4 regions of the Serratia sp. K1WW1 genome follow, and region 3 is predicted to be linked to each of the others. Evidence: predicted binding sites of a transcription regulator. Region 3 holds the regulator's gene; each other region holds the start of a gene.
What was found. The regulator PurR, encoded in region 3, represses purine synthesis genes. The targets are predictions, from matches to a motif close to CANGCAAACGTTTGCNTG.
Positions count from the first base shown of each region.

Region 1: pyrD (quinone-dependent dihydroorotate dehydrogenase) is a predicted target of PurR. The motif match lies at 3,439-3,456, and genes of this name have one in related genera.
Region 2: purT (formate-dependent phosphoribosylglycinamide formyltransferase) is a predicted target of PurR. The motif match lies at 1,868-1,885, and genes of this name have one in related genera.
Region 4: ACX9GU_RS26905 (nucleobase:cation symporter-2 family protein) is a predicted target of PurR. The motif match lies at 3,518-3,535, and genes of this name have one in related genera.

Region 1 is NZ_CM147697.1:3,747,615-3,752,996, reverse strand. Features, by position in the region: gene ssuC (aliphatic sulfonate ABC transporter permease SsuC) at 1-553, opposite strand, end outside; gene ssuD (FMNH2-dependent alkanesulfonate monooxygenase) at 565-1,713, opposite strand; gene ACX9GU_RS17030 (aliphatic sulfonate ABC transporter substrate-binding protein) at 1,729-2,694, opposite strand; gene ssuE (NADPH-dependent FMN reductase) at 2,713-3,291, opposite strand; gene pyrD (quinone-dependent dihydroorotate dehydrogenase) at 3,650-4,660, shown strand; gene ACX9GU_RS17015 (cell division protein ZapC) at 4,818-5,366, shown strand; gene ACX9GU_RS17010 (YcbX family protein) at 5,373-5,382, opposite strand, start outside.
Region 2 is NZ_CM147697.1:2,436,708-2,442,089, reverse strand. Features, by position in the region: gene ACX9GU_RS11025 (YebG family protein) at 1-262, opposite strand, end outside; gene dbpA (ATP-dependent RNA helicase DbpA) at 348-1,730, opposite strand; gene purT (formate-dependent phosphoribosylglycinamide formyltransferase) at 1,942-3,120, shown strand; gene ACX9GU_RS11010 (YoaH family protein) at 3,158-3,400, opposite strand; gene ACX9GU_RS11005 (glycosyltransferase) at 3,464-4,471, opposite strand; gene pabB (aminodeoxychorismate synthase component 1) at 4,737-5,382, shown strand, end outside.
Region 3 is NZ_CM147697.1:3,305,484-3,310,865, forward strand. Features, by position in the region: gene ACX9GU_RS14930 (C40 family peptidase) at 1-73, shown strand, start outside; gene sodB (superoxide dismutase [Fe]) at 303-881, shown strand; gene cydH (cytochrome bd-I oxidase subunit CydH) at 946-1,035, opposite strand; gene purR (HTH-type transcriptional repressor PurR) at 1,360-2,385, shown strand; gene punR (DNA-binding transcriptional activator PunR) at 2,418-3,338, opposite strand; gene punC (purine nucleoside transporter PunC) at 3,464-4,669, shown strand; gene cfa (cyclopropane fatty acyl phospholipid synthase) at 5,010-5,382, shown strand, end outside.
Region 4 is NZ_CM147697.1:5,908,095-5,913,476, reverse strand. Features, by position in the region: gene ACX9GU_RS26915 (hypothetical protein) at 1-153, shown strand, start outside; gene ACX9GU_RS26910 (AsmA family protein) at 261-1,925, opposite strand; gene ACX9GU_RS26905 (nucleobase:cation symporter-2 family protein) at 2,067-3,464, opposite strand; gene gltS (sodium/glutamate symporter) at 3,702-4,913, shown strand; gene recG (ATP-dependent DNA helicase RecG) at 4,953-5,382, opposite strand, start outside.

The DNA of each region.
Region 1 (5,382 bases), 440 kb from region 3:
CGCCGACCATGATCGAAGGCAACGCGCCGGGTAACACCACCTGTGTAAACAGGCTAAAGCCGCTCAGGCCGTAGCTGCGCGCCATTTCCAGCAGGCCACGGTCGATATTCTTGATGCCGTGATAGGTGTTCAGATAGATCGGGAATAGCGTACCCAGCGCCACCAGAAAGATTTTGGCGGACTCGTCGATGCCGAACCACAGGATCACCAGCGGGATTAGCGCCAGATGCGGCACGTTACGGATCATCTGTACCGAGCTGTCGAGCAAACGCTCTCCCCAACGGGACAGGCCGGTAATGAACCCTAGCACCAAGCCAATGCTGCCACCGATACTGAAGCCAATCAGCGCACGCCAACTGCTGATGGTCAGGTGTTGCCACAGCTCGCCACTCTTGGTTAAGGCCCAAAAGGCAGCCACTACGGCGCTCGGCGCGGGCAAGATACGGTTAGATAACCAGCCAGCCTCAACGGCGGTCTGCCAGCCAATCACCAGCGCTACCGGCAAAGCCCAGGGGGCCAGCCGGTGCAGAATTTGTTGTGCACCGATCGCCATCACTGTTCTCCTCAGCTTTGTGACACTTTTTGTGGGATATAGATATTGGCGACCGCTTCGCCCTGTGGCTTGATCGTACGCAACTGGGTTGGTTGTTCGCTGGTCGCCAGATCGAGATGCGGGAACAACAGTTCACCTACGCGATAGGCCTCTTCCAGATGCGGGTAACCGGAAAGAATAAAGGTGTCGATGCCAAGATCGGCATATTCCTGAATGCGCTCAGCGACCGTCGGACCATCGCCCACCAACGCCGTGCCTGCACCGCCACGCACCAATCCGACACCGGCCCACAGGTTAGGGCTGATTTCCAGATTGTCTTTCTTGCCGCCGTGTAAGGCCGCCATACGCTGTTGGCCAACGGAGTCGAAGCGGGCAAAAGCTTTCTGTGCATCCGCAATGGTTTGATCATCGAGGTTGGCGATCAAACGGTCGGCCGCCTGCCAGGCTTCTGCGGTGGTTTCGCGCACGATAACGTGCAGGCGAATACCGAAGCGGACTTTGCGCCCAAGGGCCGCTGCTTTGGCTCGTACTTCCTCTATTTTTTCTTTTACCTGGGCAGGGGATTCTCCCCAGGTCAGATACAGCTCGACCTGCTCGGCTGCCAGATCCTGTGCCGCCTCAGAGGAGCCGCCAAAATACAGCGGTGGGCGAGGTTGCTGCACCGGCGGGAACAACAGCTTGGCGCCTTTCACCTGAATATGTTTACCGGCGAAATCGACAGTTTCACCTTCCAGCACTTTGCGCCATACGTGGGTAAACTCGGCGGAGGCTTCGTAGCGTTCGGTATGGTTAAGGTGCAAACCTTCCGCTGCCAGCTCTTGCGGATCGCCACCGGTCACCAGATTGAACAGGGCGCGGCCGTTGGAAAGCCGATCTAGCGTGGCGGCCTGCCTGGCTGCCAAGGTCGGGGAGATGATGCCGGGGCGCAGGGCCACCAGGAATTTCAGCCGCTGCGTGACCGGAATTAATGAAGCGGCAACCAGCCAAGAGTCTTCGCAAGAGCGCCCCGTTGGGATCAGCACGCCGCCGAAACCAAGCCGGTCAGCGGCCTGGGCGATCTGCTGAAGATAACCGTAATCGACCGCACGTGCCCCTTCTGAACTCCCCAGATAGTGGCCATCGCCGTGAGTTGGTAAAAACCAGAATACGTTAATGCTCATAGGGTTCTCTCCTGATTATTGTGCGGCTGGATGCCAGACGCGTTGAGAAATATCGACCTGCACCGGCACCAACCGGTTGGCGAAAAAGAGATCGGCGGTTTTTTGCTGGGCAGCAATGGTCGCGTCCCCTAAGGGTTTGATGGCCGTTGGCGGGCGATGATCCAGATAGCTGGCAATCACCGCCTCCGGTAAGCCCATCGCCTTGGCCAGCAGGGTAATGCTCTGCGCCCGATCGCTATGCGTCAGCGCATCTGCCTGGGTCAGCACCGCCAGCACCTGCTGGATGAACGGACCGTTGGCTTCGGTATAAGGGCGAGCAGCCAGGTAGAAGGAGCCGGTCTGGTTCAGTTCGCTGCCATCGGTCAATACCCGCACTCCGCCTTGCAGCAACGCGGCAGAATAGTAGGGATCCCAGATCACCCAGGCATCGACGTTGCCCTGTTGGAAGGCCGCTCTGGCATCGGCGGGCGTCAGATAAACCGGTTGGATATCGGTAAACTTCAGGCCGTCCCTTTGCAGTGCCCGCAGTAGCAGGTTGTGTGAGCTGGAGCCTTTCTGGAAGGCTACTTTGTGGCCTTTTAACTCGGCGACGCTGTGGATCGGGCTATTTTCCGGCACCAGGATCACTTCCGCCTTGGGTTTTGGCGGCTCTACGCCGACGTACAGCAGGTCGGCCCCGGCGGCTTGGGCAAAGATTGGCGGGATATCGCCGGTGCTGCCCAGATCGATGCTGCCGACGTTCAGCGCCTCAAGCATCTGCGGGCCCGCCGGGAATTCAATCCAACTGATGTTGGTGGCAGGAAAGCGTTGTTCCAGCAACTGGTGGGTTTTGGCCAACACCAGACTCACCGAGCCTTTTTGATAGCCAATACGAAACTGAGCAGGCGCGTTATCTTGTGCGACAGCGGTATTGGTCAGCGCCAGCGCCATGATGGCGGCCAGCGCACCGGTGTTAAGCCAACGGCGGAAAGAGAGTGGCATAATGATTTCCTTAGGCGGTTAGGCAGTTTGCCGGGTTAACAGAGAGGCGGCGGTGTTTGGCACCGGCGGTTTACGGCGGCTGAGCGCCAGATAAAAACTGTCCAACGCTTCGTTCAGGCGTGCGGCCACCCCATCGGACAGCTGAGTCTGTTCACCGTTAAGCACTATCTGGCCGTCATCGGCAAACACGCCGTGCAGCACTTCCTGCGCTTTCAGCGCCGTCAACACAGGCTTCAAGGCATAGTCCACCGCCAGCATGTGGCCGATGGAGCCGCCGGTGGCCAGTGGTAAAACCACTTTGTGTTCCAGCGCGCGTTCAGGAAGCAGATCGAGTAAGGTTTTCAGCGCGCCAGAAAACGATGCCTTATAAACCGGCGTGGCGATCAACAGACCATCCGCAGCGGCCAGTTGCGCGGCGAAGGCTTTAATATCAGGGCTGTTAAAATTGGCGCGCAGCAGGTCTTCCGCCTGAAAATCGTGCAGGGTATAGGGGATCACTTCCACCTGCTGCTGTTGTAGCCAGCGTTGGCTCAGTTGTAACAGCGCCGCCGAGCGTGAGGGGGTTCTTGGACTACCGGCCAGAGAGATAACGCGCATCGCCACTCCTTATATCAAAAAGTTATCAATGTTAAATTAATGTTCGTAAAGTGTTTTAAAGCTAACAGCAAAAGGGGGTGATGTTTAAATCTCATTTTTTGATTTTGATATGCGTAAATGGGGAAAAGCCGGGAAGTAGCGCCATACAAGGGAAACGATTGCGCTAAACGCGCTTTTTTTGCCTTTAATCAATTCCAATTGGCGAGGGGATACCGGATAATACGCCCCCGGTCGACAGGCCTATCCTGCTGACTTGAGGTTGTCGCTAAATAACCGCAACACCTGTATCCCCATCAGGCACAGCGATTGACTTGCGACCTCAAGTCAGCAGGATATCACCGGGAAATCAGGAGAGTACATGTACTACCCCATCGTCAGGAAAGCCTTGTTCCAGCTCGATCCCGAGCGCGCACACGAATTGACCTTCAGTCAACTGCGCCGTATTACCGGCACCCCACTAGAGTTTCTTATCCGTCAGTCGGTGCCGAGCAAGCCGGTGAGCTGCATGGGGCTCTCTTTTAGCAACCCATTAGGTTTGGCCGCCGGTCTGGATAAAGACGGCGAGTGCATTGATGCCTTTGGCGCGATGGGCTTTGGCTTTGTTGAGGTCGGTACCGTTACGCCGCGTCCGCAAGCGGGCAATGATAAACCGCGTCTGTTCCGCCTGGTCCCGGCCGAAGGGCTTATCAACCGCATGGGGTTCAATAACCACGGCGTAGACAATCTGGTTGAAAACGTTAAAAAATCCCATTTTGGCGGCGTGCTGGGGATCAATATCGGCAAGAATAAAGACACGCCGGTCGAGCAAGGCAAAGACGATTATCTGATCTGTATGGATAAGGTTTATCCGTATGCGGGGTATATCGCGATTAATATCTCATCACCCAATACCCCGGGATTACGATCCTTACAGTATGGTGAAGCGCTGGACGATCTGCTAGCGGCGATAAAAAATAAGCAGGCTCAATTGCAGGCTCGCCATCACAAATATGTGCCGGTTGCGGTAAAGATCGCGCCGGATCTTTCAGAAGAAGAACTGATCCAAATAGCGGACAGTTTAGTGCGTCATAATATAGATGGGGTCATTGCCACCAATACCACTCTCGATCGTAAACTGGTTCAGGGGTTGAATTACAGCGATCAGGCTGGGGGATTAAGTGGCCGTCCGGTACAGTTACGCAGCACCGAAGTGATCCGCCGTTTGTCGCAGGAGTTGCAAGGGCGCTTGCCGATTATCGGCGTTGGCGGAATTGATTCCCTTACGGCGGCGCGGGAAAAAATGGAGGCCGGGGCAACTTTGGTACAAATTTATTCCGGTTTTATCTTCCACGGACCGCGTTTGATTAAAGATATCGTTACCCATATCTAATATTTTGCCTTTCATTTTCGACCGGGGGTTTATTTCTGCCCCCGGCTCGTCTATATTTTGTTCGGTAGCGGAATTATCCGATGTTTAAGCAACCTTTCTGGTGATAAAATCGCCCTTTGCGTAATACTGCGTTGGCATGTGGTGAGAAGGATAAGCAATGAAGATAAAACCTGATGACAATTGGCGTTGGTATTTTGACGCTGAGCACGATCGACTGATGCTCGATTTAGCCAATGGTATGATCTTCCGTTCACGCTTTCCGGCAAAAATGCTAACCCCGGACGCCTTCGCTGAATGTGCATTCTGCGTCGATGATGCGGCGCTTTATTTTGATTATGAAGAACAGTGCAAACAGATAAAGCTCAGCCATGAACAACGTGCCGAGTTGGTATTAAATGCGCTGGTGGCCTTTCGTTTTCTCAAACCCCTGATGCCCAAGAGCTGGCATTTTGCTCAGCAACACTATCCGCTACGCCCTAAAAATGGCGAGTTGGCGGCGGTGAAGGTGATGGATAGCGGTGTCGATGCGCGTCTGCTGGTGGTGGAAGCCGGGGATAATGCCAGCCTGTGCTTACTGGCACAAAATCAGCTGGTGTTGGCTGGGCGAACCATGGTGCTGGGGGATGCGATCAAAGTGATGCACGATCGTCTGAAACTTTGCATCCCGGATGAACAGTCTGCCCCGGCTTACGACAGGGCAGTGTAATCAGCGCTACATCAAC
Region 2 (5,382 bases), 870 kb from region 3:
TGGTTTTGGCCGGCTTTTTGGCGGCCTCTTGCGGGGCACCACCACGCAGGATCTGCGCCAGCACATCTTTGTGCTCCGCCAGGAAGAAGCTCAACCCTTCACGCTGTTCTTCTTCCAGCGAGACTGGCGCTTGCTGCAACCATTCACCGAGGCTATCGGCCAGATCCAACATTTTGTCGTAGGCATCGGCTTCTTTCTTGTTTGCGAAAGTCATTTTTTCCTCACCGTTTCTCACTACTACATATTTCACTTCAACAGCCATGAGCATCTTCCTCAAAGGTTATGATACTGTATTTTTATACAGTATAGAGTGATTTCGGGCAGGGCTGCAAGCGCCCTGCCGTTTATTATTTCAACAGCCGCACTTTGCAGCTCTTGCCTTTGATCTTACCTTGCTGAAGCTGTTGCAGTGCCTTACGGGCGCTGGCCTTACGGATAGCCACATAGGCATGCACCGGGAACATGTCGATCTTGCCGACTTCTGCCGCCGTTAGCCCGGCGTCACCGGTCAATGCCCCCAGAATATCGCCAGGGCGGATTTTAGCCTTGCGGCCGCCGTCGATGCACAGGGTGACCATTTCCGCTTCCAGCGGCGCGTTAGACGCCCCGCTCAGCTCAGACACCGGTGACCATTTTGCGCGCATGGACAGATACTCTTCGAGAGCATGAACACGCACCATTTCCTGCGGCGTACACAGGCTGATTGCCAACCCACTCAGACCGGCACGGCCAGTACGGCCAATTCGGTGGACGTGAACCTCGGGGTCAAACGATAACTCGTAGTTGACAACCAGTTCCAATTCTTTGATATCCAAGCCACGTGCGGCCACGTCGGTCGCCACCAGTACACGGCAGCTGCGGTTGGCAAAGCGAACCAGCACCTGGTCACGATCGCGTTGTTCAAGATCGCCATGCAGCGCCATACAGCTGATATCACGGGCTTCCAGCGCTTCATACACGCTCTGGCAATCACGCTTGGTGTTACAGAACACCACGCAGGACGCTGGCTGATAATGGCGGATGGCGCTCACCAGCACCGCAGGGCGTTGATCGCGGGTGGTTTCATAGAAACGTTGTTCGATAGAGGCTTGCTCATCGCCATCTTCGACTTCCACATTCAGTGGCTGGCGTTGCACACGGGCGCTAATGCGCTCAATGCCCGCCGGATAGGTGGCAGAAAATAGCAGGGTCTGGCGCTGCGGCGGCGTATAGCTGATCACATCATCGATATCATCGGCAAAGCCCATGTCCAGCATGCGGTCGGCCTCATCCAGCACCAGCACGGTCATCTCGTCCAGCACCAGGGTTTTCTTGCGCAGATGCTCCTGCACACGGCCCGGCGTACCCACCACAATGTGCGGCGCATGCACCAGGGAGTCGAGCTGTGGCCCCACCGGCTGGCCACCACACAGGGTCAGTATCTTGATGTTCTGGGTAAAGCGGGCCAGGCGACGCAGCTCTTTGCTCACCTGATCGGCCAGCTCACGCGTCGGGCAGAGAATAAGCGCCTGGGTTGCCACTTTGGCAACGTTGATTTTATCCAGCAGGCCGATGCCAAATGCCGCCGTTTTACCGCTACCGGTTTTCGCTTTGGCACGTACGTCCTGCCCGTTCAGGATGGCAGGCAGCGCTGCGGCCTGTACCGGCGTCATTTCGGCATACCCCAGTTCGTTGAGGTTGGCCAACTGTTCAGTTGGCAGCGGCAGGGAAGAAAAAGAAACTGTGCTCACGGCAATAACTCTTATATAGCAAGTGGAAAGGCGGCGCTGCGCTTGGCTGGCACCGGATCAGGCGCAGATGATAACAGAGTTGGTGGGGTTTCCGGATTTCGGCGTTAAAAAAAGCGGTTAATAGGCGCTACTGGCCGCACGCAATCGTTTTCGTATATACTGCGCGCTCAGTGTCAGACCCGTGAATTCATTCATATCCAGGTATCAGACTATGTTAACTATTGGAACCGCCCTGCGCCCTGCCGCCACCCGCGTTATGCTGCTCGGCTCAGGCGAGCTGGGCAAAGAAGTGGCCATCGAATGCCAGCGTTTAGGCTTGGAAGTGATTGCCGTCGACCGTTACGCCGATGCCCCGGCCATGCATGTGGCACACCGCAGCCACGTCATCAACATGCTGGATGGCGCGGCGCTAAAAGCGTTGATCGAACAGGAACGCCCCGATTTTATCGTGCCGGAAATAGAGGCTATCGCCACCAGCATGCTGGTTGAGTTGGAGCAACAGGGCCATAATGTCGTCCCCTGCGCAGAAGCCACTCGTCTGACCATGAACCGTGAAGGTATTCGCCGTCTGGCCGCTGAAACGCTGGAGCTGCCAACGTCCAGCTACCGCTTTGCCGATAACGAGCAAAGCTTCCGCCAAGCGGTGGCCGAAATTGGTTACCCTTGTATCGTCAAGCCGGTGATGAGCTCATCCGGCAAAGGGCAAAGCCTGATCCGTGAAGAGCAGCAACTGGGCGCAGCCTGGGATTACGCACAGCTCGGTGGGCGCGCTGGCGGAGGCCGGGTCATTGTTGAAGGGCTGGTCAAATTTGATTTCGAGATCACTCTGCTGACCATCAACGCCATCGATGGCGTACATTTCTGTGAGCCTATTGGCCACCGTCAGGAAGATGGGGATTACCGCGAGTCCTGGCAGCCGCAGCGGATGTCTGAGCTGGCATTAAGCCGTGCTCAGGCGATCGCAGCCAAGGTGGTTAACGCACTGGGTGGATTTGGCCTGTTCGGCGTAGAGCTGTTCGTCTGCGGTGATGAAGTGATTTTCAGCGAGGTCTCACCACGCCCGCACGACACCGGCATGGTTACGCTGATTTCGCAGGATCTGTCCGAGTTCGCACTGCACGTGCGCGCTTTCCTTGGGCTGCCGATTAACGCGATACGCCAGTTCGGGCCTGCCGCCTCTGCGGTGATCCTGCCGGAGCTAAGCAGCGACAACGTGCGCTTCAGCGGGTTGGAGACGGCACTAAGTGGTTATAACCAGGTGCGGTTATTCGGTAAACCGAACATCGAGGGCAAACGCCGGATGGGTGTTGCACTGGCCGTTGCACCAGAAGTAGAGCAAGCGGTAGAGCTGGCCAAACAGGCCGCTGCTGCGGTGACGGTGCAAGGGTAAACCGGTTGGGGGTTCGGGACGCCGACCCCCGCTAACGTCAGTAGTTTTCGTCGTCTTCGCTATCTTCGTCCAGATACTCGGTCGGTTCTTCCTGCTGCTGTTCTTCTTCTTCATCGTCGAACATCACGCTAACCTGATCGCCCTGATGTTTTTCGCGGATTTCTTGCGCCACAGTCGCGATGGCCTCTCCGCTGCTCATGCCCTGCCCCATCAGCAGATGGATACGTTCAGCAGCTTCCTGCTGTTCTTGGTGACTCAGTGACGGCATACCTGCAAGCATGTATTTCTCCCCGGTAAAATAGGCGTGAATTATACGCGCTAACGACGCAGATCCCTACACCTGTTATTCGCTGGCCCGCAAGGGGGTCGCGTTATCAATGCGCCACTGTTTTAAGCGATGCAGCCACAACATCACATGCCATGTCTGCTTGATCCCCCGCATATTGTCGATCATCATCCGCTGAATGCCGCGCCGGTAGAAATCTTCAGCGATCTGTTGTTGCGCCTGCAGTTCGGGCTCACGGCGAATACTATGGCAAATCCCCAGCGCCTCACGCGCGATTTGCCAATGGAAGGCCGCACAAATCGAGATCTTGCTGCTGTAACGCTGATTCAGTGCCACCAGCATCTCGACGATTTTCATATAGTGGCGCTGGTACTCGACGTTCGCCTGCCCGGTACGCCGACGGTTGCTGATCGAGCGGTCGTGTACCCGTTGGCGATATAGCGGTTTGCTCAGGTATTTAACTCGCTGAGCATTGAACATCACCTCGGTGGTCCAGGGGATATCCTGGTGGTGTAAACCAGGTTCGAAATAGAGCTGGTGCTGCTTGATAAAATCCAGGCGATACACGGCTAACCACACCACATGAATAAAGCGTCTTGATTTCAACGCTTTTTCCAACCACTGCGCACCAGAAATAACCGCCGTATCTTTCAAGCGCGAAGCAGGAATTATGAGTTGCAAATCACCATTGCTTGCAAAATAGCGTTCGCCGTTACATTGCATCACGTCTAATTGATGTTCTTCGGCTAATGCAAGCAGCGTTGAATACATTTTTGGATCCAATAAATCATCGGCATCGGGGAAGGCGACATATTTGCCACGGGCCACGGCCAGCCCGGCATTACGGGCATTGGAAACCCCTGAGTTGGGCTGATCGATGACCTTGATATGCAGATGCTGCGCGGCGTAGCGGTGCGCGATCTCTCCTGAGCCGTCGGTGGAACCATCGTTAACGATGATCACCTCCAACTGCTGTTCATGTTGCGCCAGCAATGAATTCAAGAAAGGAATAAATAGCTCCCCTACATTATGCAAAGGAACAATAACGCTTAATTTTAATGACATTGCCGCCTCACCTGCAGAATGATTTTCGGGTGAAAAAGATAATTTTGAATTTATTTTTACTTATTAGAACATCCATCGCGGAAATTTATTCCGGTGAATTTAGGCGGGATTTTTACATGTTATAATATGGCAGACGTGGCAAAAAATGCTCCATTTACGCATGGTTTACTTTTCATGCGGCTAATCTGTAAGCAGCACCCTATGGCGTAATGTGGCAGAATGGCTGCCAACACCGCTGTTTACGTGAGTCAGGTTGATTGATCCTATGAATGTCTCCGCCCCAAACCTTAAATCGTTACCCTATACGCGCGAAGCCGTATTAACGCTGTTCGCTCCATTGGCACAACGGCCTTGGGCTATGCTGCTGCATTCAGGCTTTGCCGATCACCCGCATAACCGGTTTGACATTCTGGTGGCAGAACCGCGCACCACGCTGACGACTTGCGGTGCCAGCACCGAGATCCAGCAGGGAGAGACTCGCAGTCACTCACCGGAAGATCCCTTTGTGCTGTTGCAGCAACAGCTAGATGCTCTCAACCTGCATCCGCCACTGAACGGCGAACTGCCCTTTCAAGGGGGAGCACTGGGGCTATTTGGCTACGATTTGGGGCGACGTATCGAAGCGTTGCCGCAGTTGGCGCAGGCCGACATCAAGCTGCCGGATATGGCGGTGGGTATTTATGACTGGGCACTGATCGCCGATCATCATCAGCAAAAACTGACCCTGCTCAGCTATGGGGATGTAGAACAGCGCTGGCAATGGCTTAACCAACAGCATATTGTGCCGCGGCCCCCCTTCGCCCTGACCGGCAACTGGCAGGCCAACATGACGCGCCAACAATATGGCGAAAAATTCCGGCGGATCCAGAGCTATCTGCGCAGTGGCGATTGCTATCAGATCAATTTGGCGC
Region 3 (5,382 bases):
GTTGGATAACGACTATTGGCAGAACCATTACATTGGTGCCCGCCGCGTAGTGACTCCAACCACCATCCGTTAACCTATCACGGCTGAGCCAACCGCTCGGCCGTGCTTCCCTTCCCCCCAAAAATAAAAAGCCGCTGCGACTTTAATCAATCAGCCACTTGGCACAGTTTGGATGTTCTTTTCCCCCGGAAAGTTGTTAAGATTAATAACCATAACAAAAGTGGTGCAATCGCGCTTTTCCGCCCTTGGCCACCCAGGCCCACAGCGTCGGAGAGACGTATTGTCTATAAAAGGAGAAAGCAATGTCGTTTGAATTACCTGCATTACCATATGAGAAAAACGCTCTCGAACCGCACATTTCCGCAGAAACGCTGGAATACCACTATGGCAAGCACCATAACACCTACGTGGTTAACCTGAACAATCTGGTGAAAGGCAGCGAGTTCGAAGGAAAATCCCTGGTCGAGATCGTCAAGACCTCCACCGGCGGCGTGTTCAACAACGCCGCCCAGGTCTGGAACCACACCTTCTATTGGCACTGTTTATCACCGCAAGGTGGTGGCGAGCCAACGGGCGCAGTGGCAGAGGCGATCAATAAGTCATTCGGCTCCTTCGCCGCCTTTAAAGAGCAGTTCACCGATGCCGCCGTGAAAAACTTCGGCGCTGGCTGGACCTGGCTGGTGAAAAAAGCGGACGGCAGTCTGGCGATTGTCAGCACCTCGAATGCGGCAACCCCGCTGACCGGCGCAGACGTTCCGCTATTGACCGTTGACGTGTGGGAACATGCTTACTACATCGACTACCGCAATGCGCGGCCAAAGTACCTGGAAAACTTCTGGGCGTTGGTGAACTGGGCGTTCGTGGCAGAAAACCTGGCTTAACGACGGGTGGCTAGCTAATAATAAGGCGCGGCATCAAGCTGCGCCTCTGTTTTTCTGCTGCGGATCAGTTCAATGCGGCAATAAAACTGAAAGCAATAATCATTGCCAAGGCACCCACGGTGGTGAGTAATGACATCTTCAAATCGGTATCCATATACAACTCCCTCTCAGATTGGCTTTTCCAGAGCATAAGCCACACAGTTTATACGTCAAATCATTTTCCCACAGTTCGTGATTAAAATCTTGTTATGATTTCCCCGCTGATAATTACCGATTAGCTCTTCCACTTTTCTTCAATATGCGACAAAATCCGCAGTTCACAACTGCGTACCGATAAACTGCCCCTCCCTGTTCAAGCGATTTACGACTTCAGCACTAAAAACTCAGTTTTCGCTTATCTGGGAAAGGATCTACGCAGGCAAACGATTAACATCATACTTACATGCTGTAACATGTGGGTTTAGGAGTCATTTTTTACATGGCAACGATTAAAGATGTGGCCAAACGCGCTGGCGTTTCTACCACTACCGTTTCGCACGTTATCAATAAAACGCGTTTCGTCGCCGAAGATACCAAAACGGCCGTTTGGGCCGCCATCAAAGAGCTGCACTATTCACCCAGCGCCGTGGCCCGCAGCCTCAAGGTCAACCACACCAAATCGATCGGTTTGCTCGCCACTTCGAGCGAGGCCCCCTATTTTGCCGAAGTGATCGAAGCGGTGGAAAACAGCTGCTACAGCAAAGGCTATACCCTGATCTTGTGTAACTCGCACAATAATCTGGATAAACAGCAAGCCTATCTGGCGATGTTGGCGCAAAAACGCGTCGATGGCCTGCTGGTGATGTGCTCAGAATATCCAGATCAGCTACTGGGCATGCTGGAAGATTACCGTAATATTCCCATGGTGGTGATGGATTGGGGTACCGCGCGCGGAGACTTCACCGATACCATTATCGACAATGCCTTCGAGGGCGGCTACCTGGCAGGCCGCTACCTGATCGAACGTGGCCACCGTGACATCGGTGCCATTCCTGGTCAACTGGCGCGTAATACCGGTGGAGGTCGCCACCAGGGCTTTCTGAAAGCCATGAAGGAAGCCAACATCGAAGTGCGCGAAGAATGGATCGTGCAGGGGGATTTCGAGCCTGAATCTGGCTATAAAGCCATGCATCAGATCCTGTCGCAAAAGCATCGTCCAACCGCCGTTTTCTGTGGCGGCGATATTATGGCCATGGGGGCGATCTGCGCCGCCGATGAGCTGGGGTTGCGTGTACCGCAGGATATCTCGGTGATTGGCTACGACAACGTGCGTAATGCCCGCTACTTCACCCCGGCGCTGACCACCATTCACCAGCCGAAAGAGCGCCTGGGCGAGATGGCCTTTACCATGCTGTTGGATCGCATTATCAGCAAGCGTGAAGAATCGCAGGTGATTGAAGTGCATCCAAAACTCATCGAGCGCCGCTCAGTCGCCGATGGTCCTTTTGTCGATTACCGCCGTTAACTCCTGTTGGGGCGCTGCAATACTGCGCCCGATTAAGCACCCGGCTCCTCTTCACTGAGCCATTCCTGATTGAGCGTTTCGCTGTCGCCCAGATAGTCCAACAGCCAGGCCATGGCCGGAGACTGGGCGTTTTGCTGCCAGGTCAAGCAGCAGGCGCTAGGCGGGAAAGGCTCATGCAGTGGTAATACCACCAGTTCGCCACTTTGTACCAACGGCAATACCCGATGCGCGGGTACCATGCCCACACACAGCCCGGCACGCAAACAATCTACCGCCGAAACCCAGTCCGGCACGGTCAATCGCCGCTGGTTGTCCAGCGACCAGGTCACCCGCTTGGGTAAATTGCGCGAAGTATCTTCCAACAGCAACGAGGGATAAGGTCGTAGCTGATCGTCTCGCAGCTTTCCTTGCAAGGCGGCCAGCGGATGTTTAGCATGGACTACGCAGAGCCAATTCATAAAGCCCATATCGCGAAAGGCAAAACCGCCGCCCACCGGCACCGCACGTGTTGCACCAATGGCCATCTCAGCGCGGCCATCGACCAGCGCATCCCACACGCCGTTGAAGACTTCCGGCTGTACCATCAGTTCCACGTCGGGAAAATGGCGATAAAAATCCAGCACCAGCTGGCGGCTGCGCTGGGGTTTGACGATCAGATCGACCGCAATCCGCAGTTGCCCGCGCCAACCGTTTGCCACCTGCTGACACTGCCGTCGGGTATCGAGCATTTTTTTGATAACAACTCGCGCCTCCTTAATAAACAGCGCCCCCGCTGGCGTGAGTTCCACATCGCGGTGACGGCGTTCAAACAAAGGCACTGCCAGCCATTGCTCCAGTTGACGCACCGTATAGCTCACAGCAGAAGGAACGCGGTGCAACTCCTGTGCCGCCGCGCTGAAACTGCCGGTCCGCGCTACCGCATCTACTACATCGAGTGAATATTCAGACCACATATGTTTGCCTTCAAATTTTTTAACAGCACCTTGCAAATATTACCGTTTCACAAGCAGAGATCCAGCCGTATACACTTGCCGGCGCTTCAAAACCTGCGACAACATAATTTTAACGAGAAATAGCAATGCGAAATTTTGGATTTATGTTCTACCTGGCCGGCCTGAGTATGTTGGGCTATCTGGCTACCGATATGTACCTGCCCGCCTTTGGGGCAATGCAGCAGGATCTGCAAATCTCCGCTGGGGCGATCAGCGCCAGCCTGAGTATCTTCCTGGCAGGCTTTGCCTTTGCCCAGTTGCTGTGGGGGCCGCTGTCCGACCGTATTGGCCGTAAGCCCGTGTTATTGATTGGCCTTGCGCTGTTCGCCGTCGGCTGCCTCGGTATGCTTTGGGTCGAGAACGTGGCACAACTGTGGTCACTGCGCTTTATTCAAGCCATTGGCGTCTGTTCAGCCGCCGTCACCTGGCAGGCGATCGTGGTCGATCGCTACCGCGATGGCAAAGCCAACCGCGTTTTCGCCTCCATTATGCCGCTAGTCGCCCTCTCTCCGGCGCTGGCTCCACTGCTGGGTGCCTGGTTGCTCAACCATATGGGATGGCGGGCCATCTTCGCCGTGCTGTTGGGGATCACCGCCCTGCTGCTGATCCCCACCTTGCTACTGAAAGACCGCAGCAGACTGGTACCTTCCGCCGATAAAAAGCCCAGCCTTGGCTTTATGCAGATCTTGAAATCCCCGGTGTTCAGCGGCAACGTGATGGTTTTTGCCGCCTGTTCTGCCGGCTTCTTCGCCTGGCTGACGGGTTCACCCTTTATCCTCGGCGATATGGGGTATAGTCCCAACGATATTGGCCTGAGCTATGTGCCGCAAACGCTGGCCTTCTTATTAGGGGGTTATAGCTGCCGTAGCGCCTTAAATCGCATCTCTGGCAAAACCTTGCTGCCGTGGTTGCTGTTAGCTTACGGTGTCAGCATGGTGGCGTTGTATCTGATCGCCACACTAAGTGAACCAACGTTGACCACTCTGCTGATCCCGTTCTGCTTTATGGCGTTAGTAAACGGTGCCAGCTATCCTATTCTAGTGGCCAATGCGTTGATGCCCTTCCCCAACAACAGTGGCAAAGCCGCTGCGCTGCAAAACACGCTACAGCTGGGATTATGTTTTATCGCCAGCCTGTTGGTTTCGGCATTTATCGCCCAACCGCTGTTAGCCACGGCTACCGTAATGGTGGCTACCGTATTTTTAGCGGCCTTGGGTTATCTGATCCAGCGTGGGAAAGGAACGGATGAAACGCAGATGACACGGCAGAAGCGTGCCGACTCCGTGTCATAATTATCTCTGTAAATAGTCACTTAATGAAAATTCTTGCCGAGCGCGATTTGCAGTTGAGTCTACGCCTCGGCAAGCCTATACTCAAAAACGACCTTTTAGAATAACAGTTATACTAAGTTCTTATTGCAGCAACTGCTGCGTACGTGGATGGCATCACACTTTATTTAAGGTTGCATTTACCCGCGTCCTTTGACGCAGGGAGTCTCTTAAATTTCCTCTGTTCAAGTCGAATTTCAGACACCACGGTGAATTTTTACCGTAGGTATACGTATGTCCCTGTAGAAATTGTCTACGCTAAATTCTGCAGGATCATAAGTCAGAAGAAGGTGATGGAGAAGCTATGAGTTCATCGTGTATAGAAGATCTGAGCATCCAGGACAACCATTGGTATCGTATCGCTCATGAAATGCTTAGCATGGCCGGCATTGAAATCAATGGTTCACGCCCTTTCGATATTCAGATCAATAATCCCAATTTCTTTAAACGCGTACTGCAAGACGGCTCTCTGGGGCTGGGCGAAAGCTATATGGACGGTTGGTGGGAGTGCGAACGACTGGACATATTTTTTCAGCGGGTTGTCGCAGCCGGCCTGGAAAAGAAACTGCCCCACCACCTGAAGGATATCTTGCGTATTGCCGCCGCCCGCCTGACCAATCTGCAATCCCAAAAACGTGCCTGGATTGTTGGCAAAGAGCATTACGATCTGGGTAACG
Region 4 (5,382 bases), 2.6 Mb from region 3:
AACGCCATTGATGGGGTTAGCTCATTCAGTATAAAAATTGACAACTCAGGGGAGTATTTGTTTACTGAAGTAATAACTCATGGGTTTATTACGAAAGTCATAATACGTATAAAACCATATATATCAGTAAGTAGCAGTTCTTTGGTTAGGTGATGAATCCCGACCAAATTAGCCGGGATTTTTATTTCTTAGTTCTGCAAACGTCAATCTCTCGCTGCTGCCACCAGATCACTCCAGAAGCAGCGGTATTCAACATCAGTTCACGGCACCTGCTGCTCCAGAGTCTGCCCATCCTTACTGGTAGCCTGCAACTGGCCCTTCAAAGACGCTTTAAACGGCCCATCGCTGTTGAGTAATCCCTTCAGCTGCAACTGCAGATTACCATCACCCTCCAGCGGCACATGCTGCCAACCCCATTGCTGCAAGGTATTCACAGGCACCGAACGCCCGTTAAGGGACAGGGTGAACGGTTTACCAGGCAGTTGGCTGACGTTGGCCTTGGCATCCAACAGGCCATCGGGCATAAAGGCGCTCAGCTCGGTAACGTTGATCTGCTGTGCATCCGCATCCAACGCCAGTGAAGGGCGGCGTACGTCGATCTTGTTAAAGGTGGCACCACCGGCGTTGAGTTTCAGCGAGCCGGACCAAATCCCCCACTCATGGTCACTGGCCAACAGCAGATTGCTGCCGTTACCATCCAGCGAGGTGAGCTGGAAGGGGAAATCCGGGTTGATATCGATGATCAGGTTACGGTTGGTGCTCATCTTGGCGACGTACACCTCCGCCAGCCAGCTTGGTAGCGGCTGTAACCAGAGTTCACGCCAGTTGCTGGGCAAGGTGTACTCCAGCGCAGAGACGGCTACCTCGTCGAGTTGCAGGCGCTTATTGGCGCGCAGCCAGTTGCCGGTGGTACGCAGCAATCCACCTTCCCAGCGGGTGCTGAACTGGCCAATGGCAATACCGGCTGGTGAGAGCTGCATATCCATAATTGGGTCAATGAGATGGAAGTTGCCATTGATCAGGTCGTCGGCGGTGAAGTTGATCGCGCCATCCTGACTGCTCCAATCCCCTTGTTGGAAGGTGATATTTTGCATCGACAAATCGAGATCGTTCGCCGCCCAGGCGTTACCTTCCAGGCGGGCGTTAATCAGATCAAAGCGTTTCAACGTAATGGGTGGCAACGCCGTGAAGCGGTCCCAGAACTGTTCTAGCGTCATTGGTACTTGCAGGCGGACGTTGCTCAGCCGCAGCCGTTCAACCAACCAACTGCCATCGGCAGCTCGGCTGGCTACCCCGGTCAAATCGCCCTGTGCCAGATCGGCACCAAAGTCGCTCAATACCAGCTGATTTTGTTTGATTTCGCCCTGGATCAACACCTGCGATGCCGGAATACCGTTGACCACCATCGAACCGGCGCTGAACTGGAACTGATTGTTATCCCCGAGCAAATGGCCTGCCGTTGGCTGCCACGGGTTGATCCCGGCATTGACCTTCTGCGCGTTAAGCTGCCAGCTCTCATCGTTAGATTGCAGTGCCATATTGCTCAGTTGCAGCACATCGGCCTGTATTGGCAGCGGTGCGCCCTGCAAAGGCTGAACGTTTAGGGTACCGTCGCGCAGCGTGATGCTATCGAAATAGCGTGGCTCGGTAATTTGCCGCAGGCTGAAAGCCATATCCACCTGCTTGGCCGCCAAGAGTTGCGGTTGGTTGGCACGGGCGAGGGTTACGCCCTCCAGGCTGAGCTGTCCTGGTTTGCTCCACGAATGCGTTATTTTTTCTACCGACAGCTGGTAATCACCACGATCGCTGATCCAGTGACTCAACCAGCCTGCGGCCCAGCGGGTTTGCCCCACTACGTAGAGCAGCACAATGGCCAGCACTATCAGCAGCAGCAACGTGATCAATAGTTTTCCGATAAATTTCATCGTGTGGATCCGTAGCGGACAGAAAAGATACCCTGTTTATGCCGCAATTAGCCTTCCAGCTCAAGGGCAATGGCCTGAAAGACAATAAAAAAACGGCCAGTAGCGGTTTGCCAATGGCCGTTGGTTTGCTGCGGGAAGTGCTTATTTTTCTTCTGGTGGGAACAGCAGGTTCAGCACAATGGCGGTGATACCACCGGCAGCGATACCGGAAGAAAGCAGAGTTTTCAGCCAGTCCGGTGCAAACTGCAAGATCAGCGGCTGTTGGGAAACCCCCATACCGACGGCCAGCGACAGCGCCATAATCATGATGGCGCGGCGGTTTAGCTTCTCGCGGGAAACGATACGCACGCCGGAGGCTGCAATAGTACCGAACATCACGATGGTTGCACCGCCTAGCACCGGCTCAGGAATATGCTGCACAAAACCGGCAACGGCCGGGAACAGCCCCAGCAGGATCAGCATCAGTGCTACCACAAAACCGACGTAGCGGCTGGCAACGCCTGTCAACTGGATCACCCCGTTGTTCTGACCAAAGCAGGAGTTCGGGAAGGTGTTGAACACCGCCGACAGCATCGAGTTCAGGCCGTTGGCCAGCACGCCGCCTTTCAGGCGCTTCATATATAGCGGGCCACTGACCGGCTGTTCAGAAACGTCGGAGGTGGCGGTGATATCACCGATGGTTTCCAGCGACGTGACCATAAAGATCAGCATCAGCGGCAATAACAGGTTCCAGTCAAAGCCCAGGCCGTAATACAGCGGGGTAGGAACGGTGATCAAGTTCGTTTGGGTAGCCGCTTCGGTTTCCGGCAGCATGCCCATGGCCCAGGCCAGCAGATAACCTGTGGCCATGGCGATCACCAACGAAGCGACGCGCAGGTAAGGGTTACGTTGGCGGTTAAGCAGAATAATCACTACCAGCACTGCGCCTGCCAGCAGCAGATTCTTGGGCGCGCCGAAGGTGTGATCGCCCATCGCCGCATAGCCGCCACCGATAGAGGTCAGCCCGACCTGGATCAGCGACAGGCCGATAATCATCACCACAATGCCGGAGACCAGCGGGGTAATGATGCGGCGCGCCAGGTGCAGCACGCGTGAAAGCAGGATTTCGGTACAAGAGGCGACCATCAAGGTGCCAAACAGCGCAGCCATCATGGTGGGCACGTCTGCGCCGCCGTTTTTCAGCGCCAGCCCGCCCATAATCAGCGGTGAGACAAAGTTGAAGCTGGTGCCCTGAATGGACAGCAGACCAGACCCCACCGGGCCCCAGGTTTTGATTTGCAGTATCGAGGCCAAACCGGAAGCAAACAGCGACATGCTGATGATGTGCTGCGTATCCTGCGCTGGCAGGCCAAGCGCCTGGCAGATCAACAGGGCCGGGGTGATCACGGCAACAAACATCGCCAGTAGATGCTGACTGGCGGCAAACAGCGTTTGTGGCAGCGGCGGGCGATCTTCCAGGCGGTAAATCAGTTCACTATTTTGTGAAACGGGGGCTGATGCTTTTTGCGCGGCATCAAGCTCGGCGGTTTGGCTGGACATGGTGTGGCTTTCCCTAAGGCGGCAAAGAAGGCATTTTAATGATCTGCCTCACAAAAGCAAACGGTTGCGCATTAATATTTTGCACCACCCCAACACCGTGCATGTCGCATTTTCGTTCATTTTTTCTTGTGTTATTAGCCGTTTTTACTTTTAATCCACCCTTCATCGAGTTAAAAAACTGAGTAAATTTTATAACTTATTAATTTATTGGATTTAATTACTACACGGAGTAGCTAGATGTTTCATCTCGATACTTACGGCACTTTAGTTGCCGCCACGCTGGTCCTGTTGCTTGGGGGCAAATGCGTGCGCTCCATTCCCCTGCTGAGAAAATATACAATTCCTGCTCCCGTTGCCGGTGGTTTACTGGTGGCGGTTATGCTCTTGGTTTTGAAGAAAACGGTGAACTGGGAAGTCGGCTTTGATATGTCGCTGAAAGACCCATTGATGCTGGCCTTCTTCGCCACTATCGGCCTGAATGCCAACCTGGCCCGCCTGCGGGCGGGGGGCAAGGCACTGGTCGTGTTCCTGTTCGTGGTGCTGGGTCTGCTGTTGGTACAGAATGCCATCGGTATCGGCATGGCGAAAATGCTGGGCCTGGATCCGTTAATGGGGCTGATTGCGGGCTCGATTACGCTTTCGGGCGGGCATGGCACCGGGGCGGCCTGGAGCAAGGTGTTCATCGAACGCTATGGGTTTGAGAATGCCACCGAAGTGGCCATGGCCTGCGCCACCTTTGGTCTGGTGCTGGGGGGGCTGATTGGTGGCCCGGTAGCCCGCTATCTGGTGAAACACTCCTCAACGCCAGAAGGCACACCGGATGACAGCGTGCAGCCGAGCGGCTTTGAGAAGCCGGAAAGTGGCCGCCTGATCACCTCGCTGGTGATGATTGAAACCATCGCCATGATCGCCATCTGCCTGAGCCTCGGTAACTTTATTGCCGGGTTATTGAATGGTACTGCCTTCGAACTGCCGACCTTTGTCTGCGTGCTGTTTGTTGGCGTGATCCTCAGCAACACCCTGTCGGCAACGGGCTTCTACCAAGTGTTTGAGCGAGCGGTCTCCGTACTGGGTAACGTGAGCCTGTCGCTGTTCCTGGCGATGGCGTTGATGAGCCTGCGCCTGTGGGAGCTGGCTTCGCTAGCCCTGCCGATGTTGGCGATCCTGGCGGTGCAGACACTGGTCATGGCTTTGTATGCCATCTTCGTGACCTATCGCGTGATGGGTAAAAACTACGATGCTGCCGTGCTGGCTGCGGGGCACTGCGGTTTTGGCATGGGGGCGACGCCAACGGCCATTGCCAACATGCAGGCGATCACCGATCGTTTCGGCCCTTCGCATCTGGCATTTTTGGTGGTGCCGATGGTGGGCGCGTTCTTTATCGATATCGCTAACGCCATCGTGATCAAGCTGTACCTGATGCTGCCGGTGTTCCCGGCGATCGGCTAAGTGATGTAGCCCCTCTTTGTAAAAAGAGGGGCAGATTGATTAAGCGTTGGAGTAGCGAGCGGTTTCTGGCAGCCAGCGCTCAATCAGTGCATGCGCATGCTGCGGATATTGCTGGTGAATATGGCGCGCTACGCGCTGAACTTCGGGGATCATGGCCTGATCGCGCATCAAATCGGCCACTTTAAACTCCGCACTGCCGGTTTGGCGCGTCCCCAATAGCTCACCCGGCCCACGGATTTCCAAATCCTGCTGGGCAATCACAAAGCCATCGTTACTGTCGCGCAGCACCTGCAGGCGTTTTTGAGCGGTTTTGCTGAGCGGGGTTTTATATAGCAGCACGCAGTGAGAGGCTACCGCACCACGGCCAACCCGGCCACGCAGCTGGTGCAGCTGGGCCAAGCCAAGCCGCTCCGGGTTTTCGATGATCATCAGGCTGGCGTTTGGTACATCAACGCCCACTTCAATCACC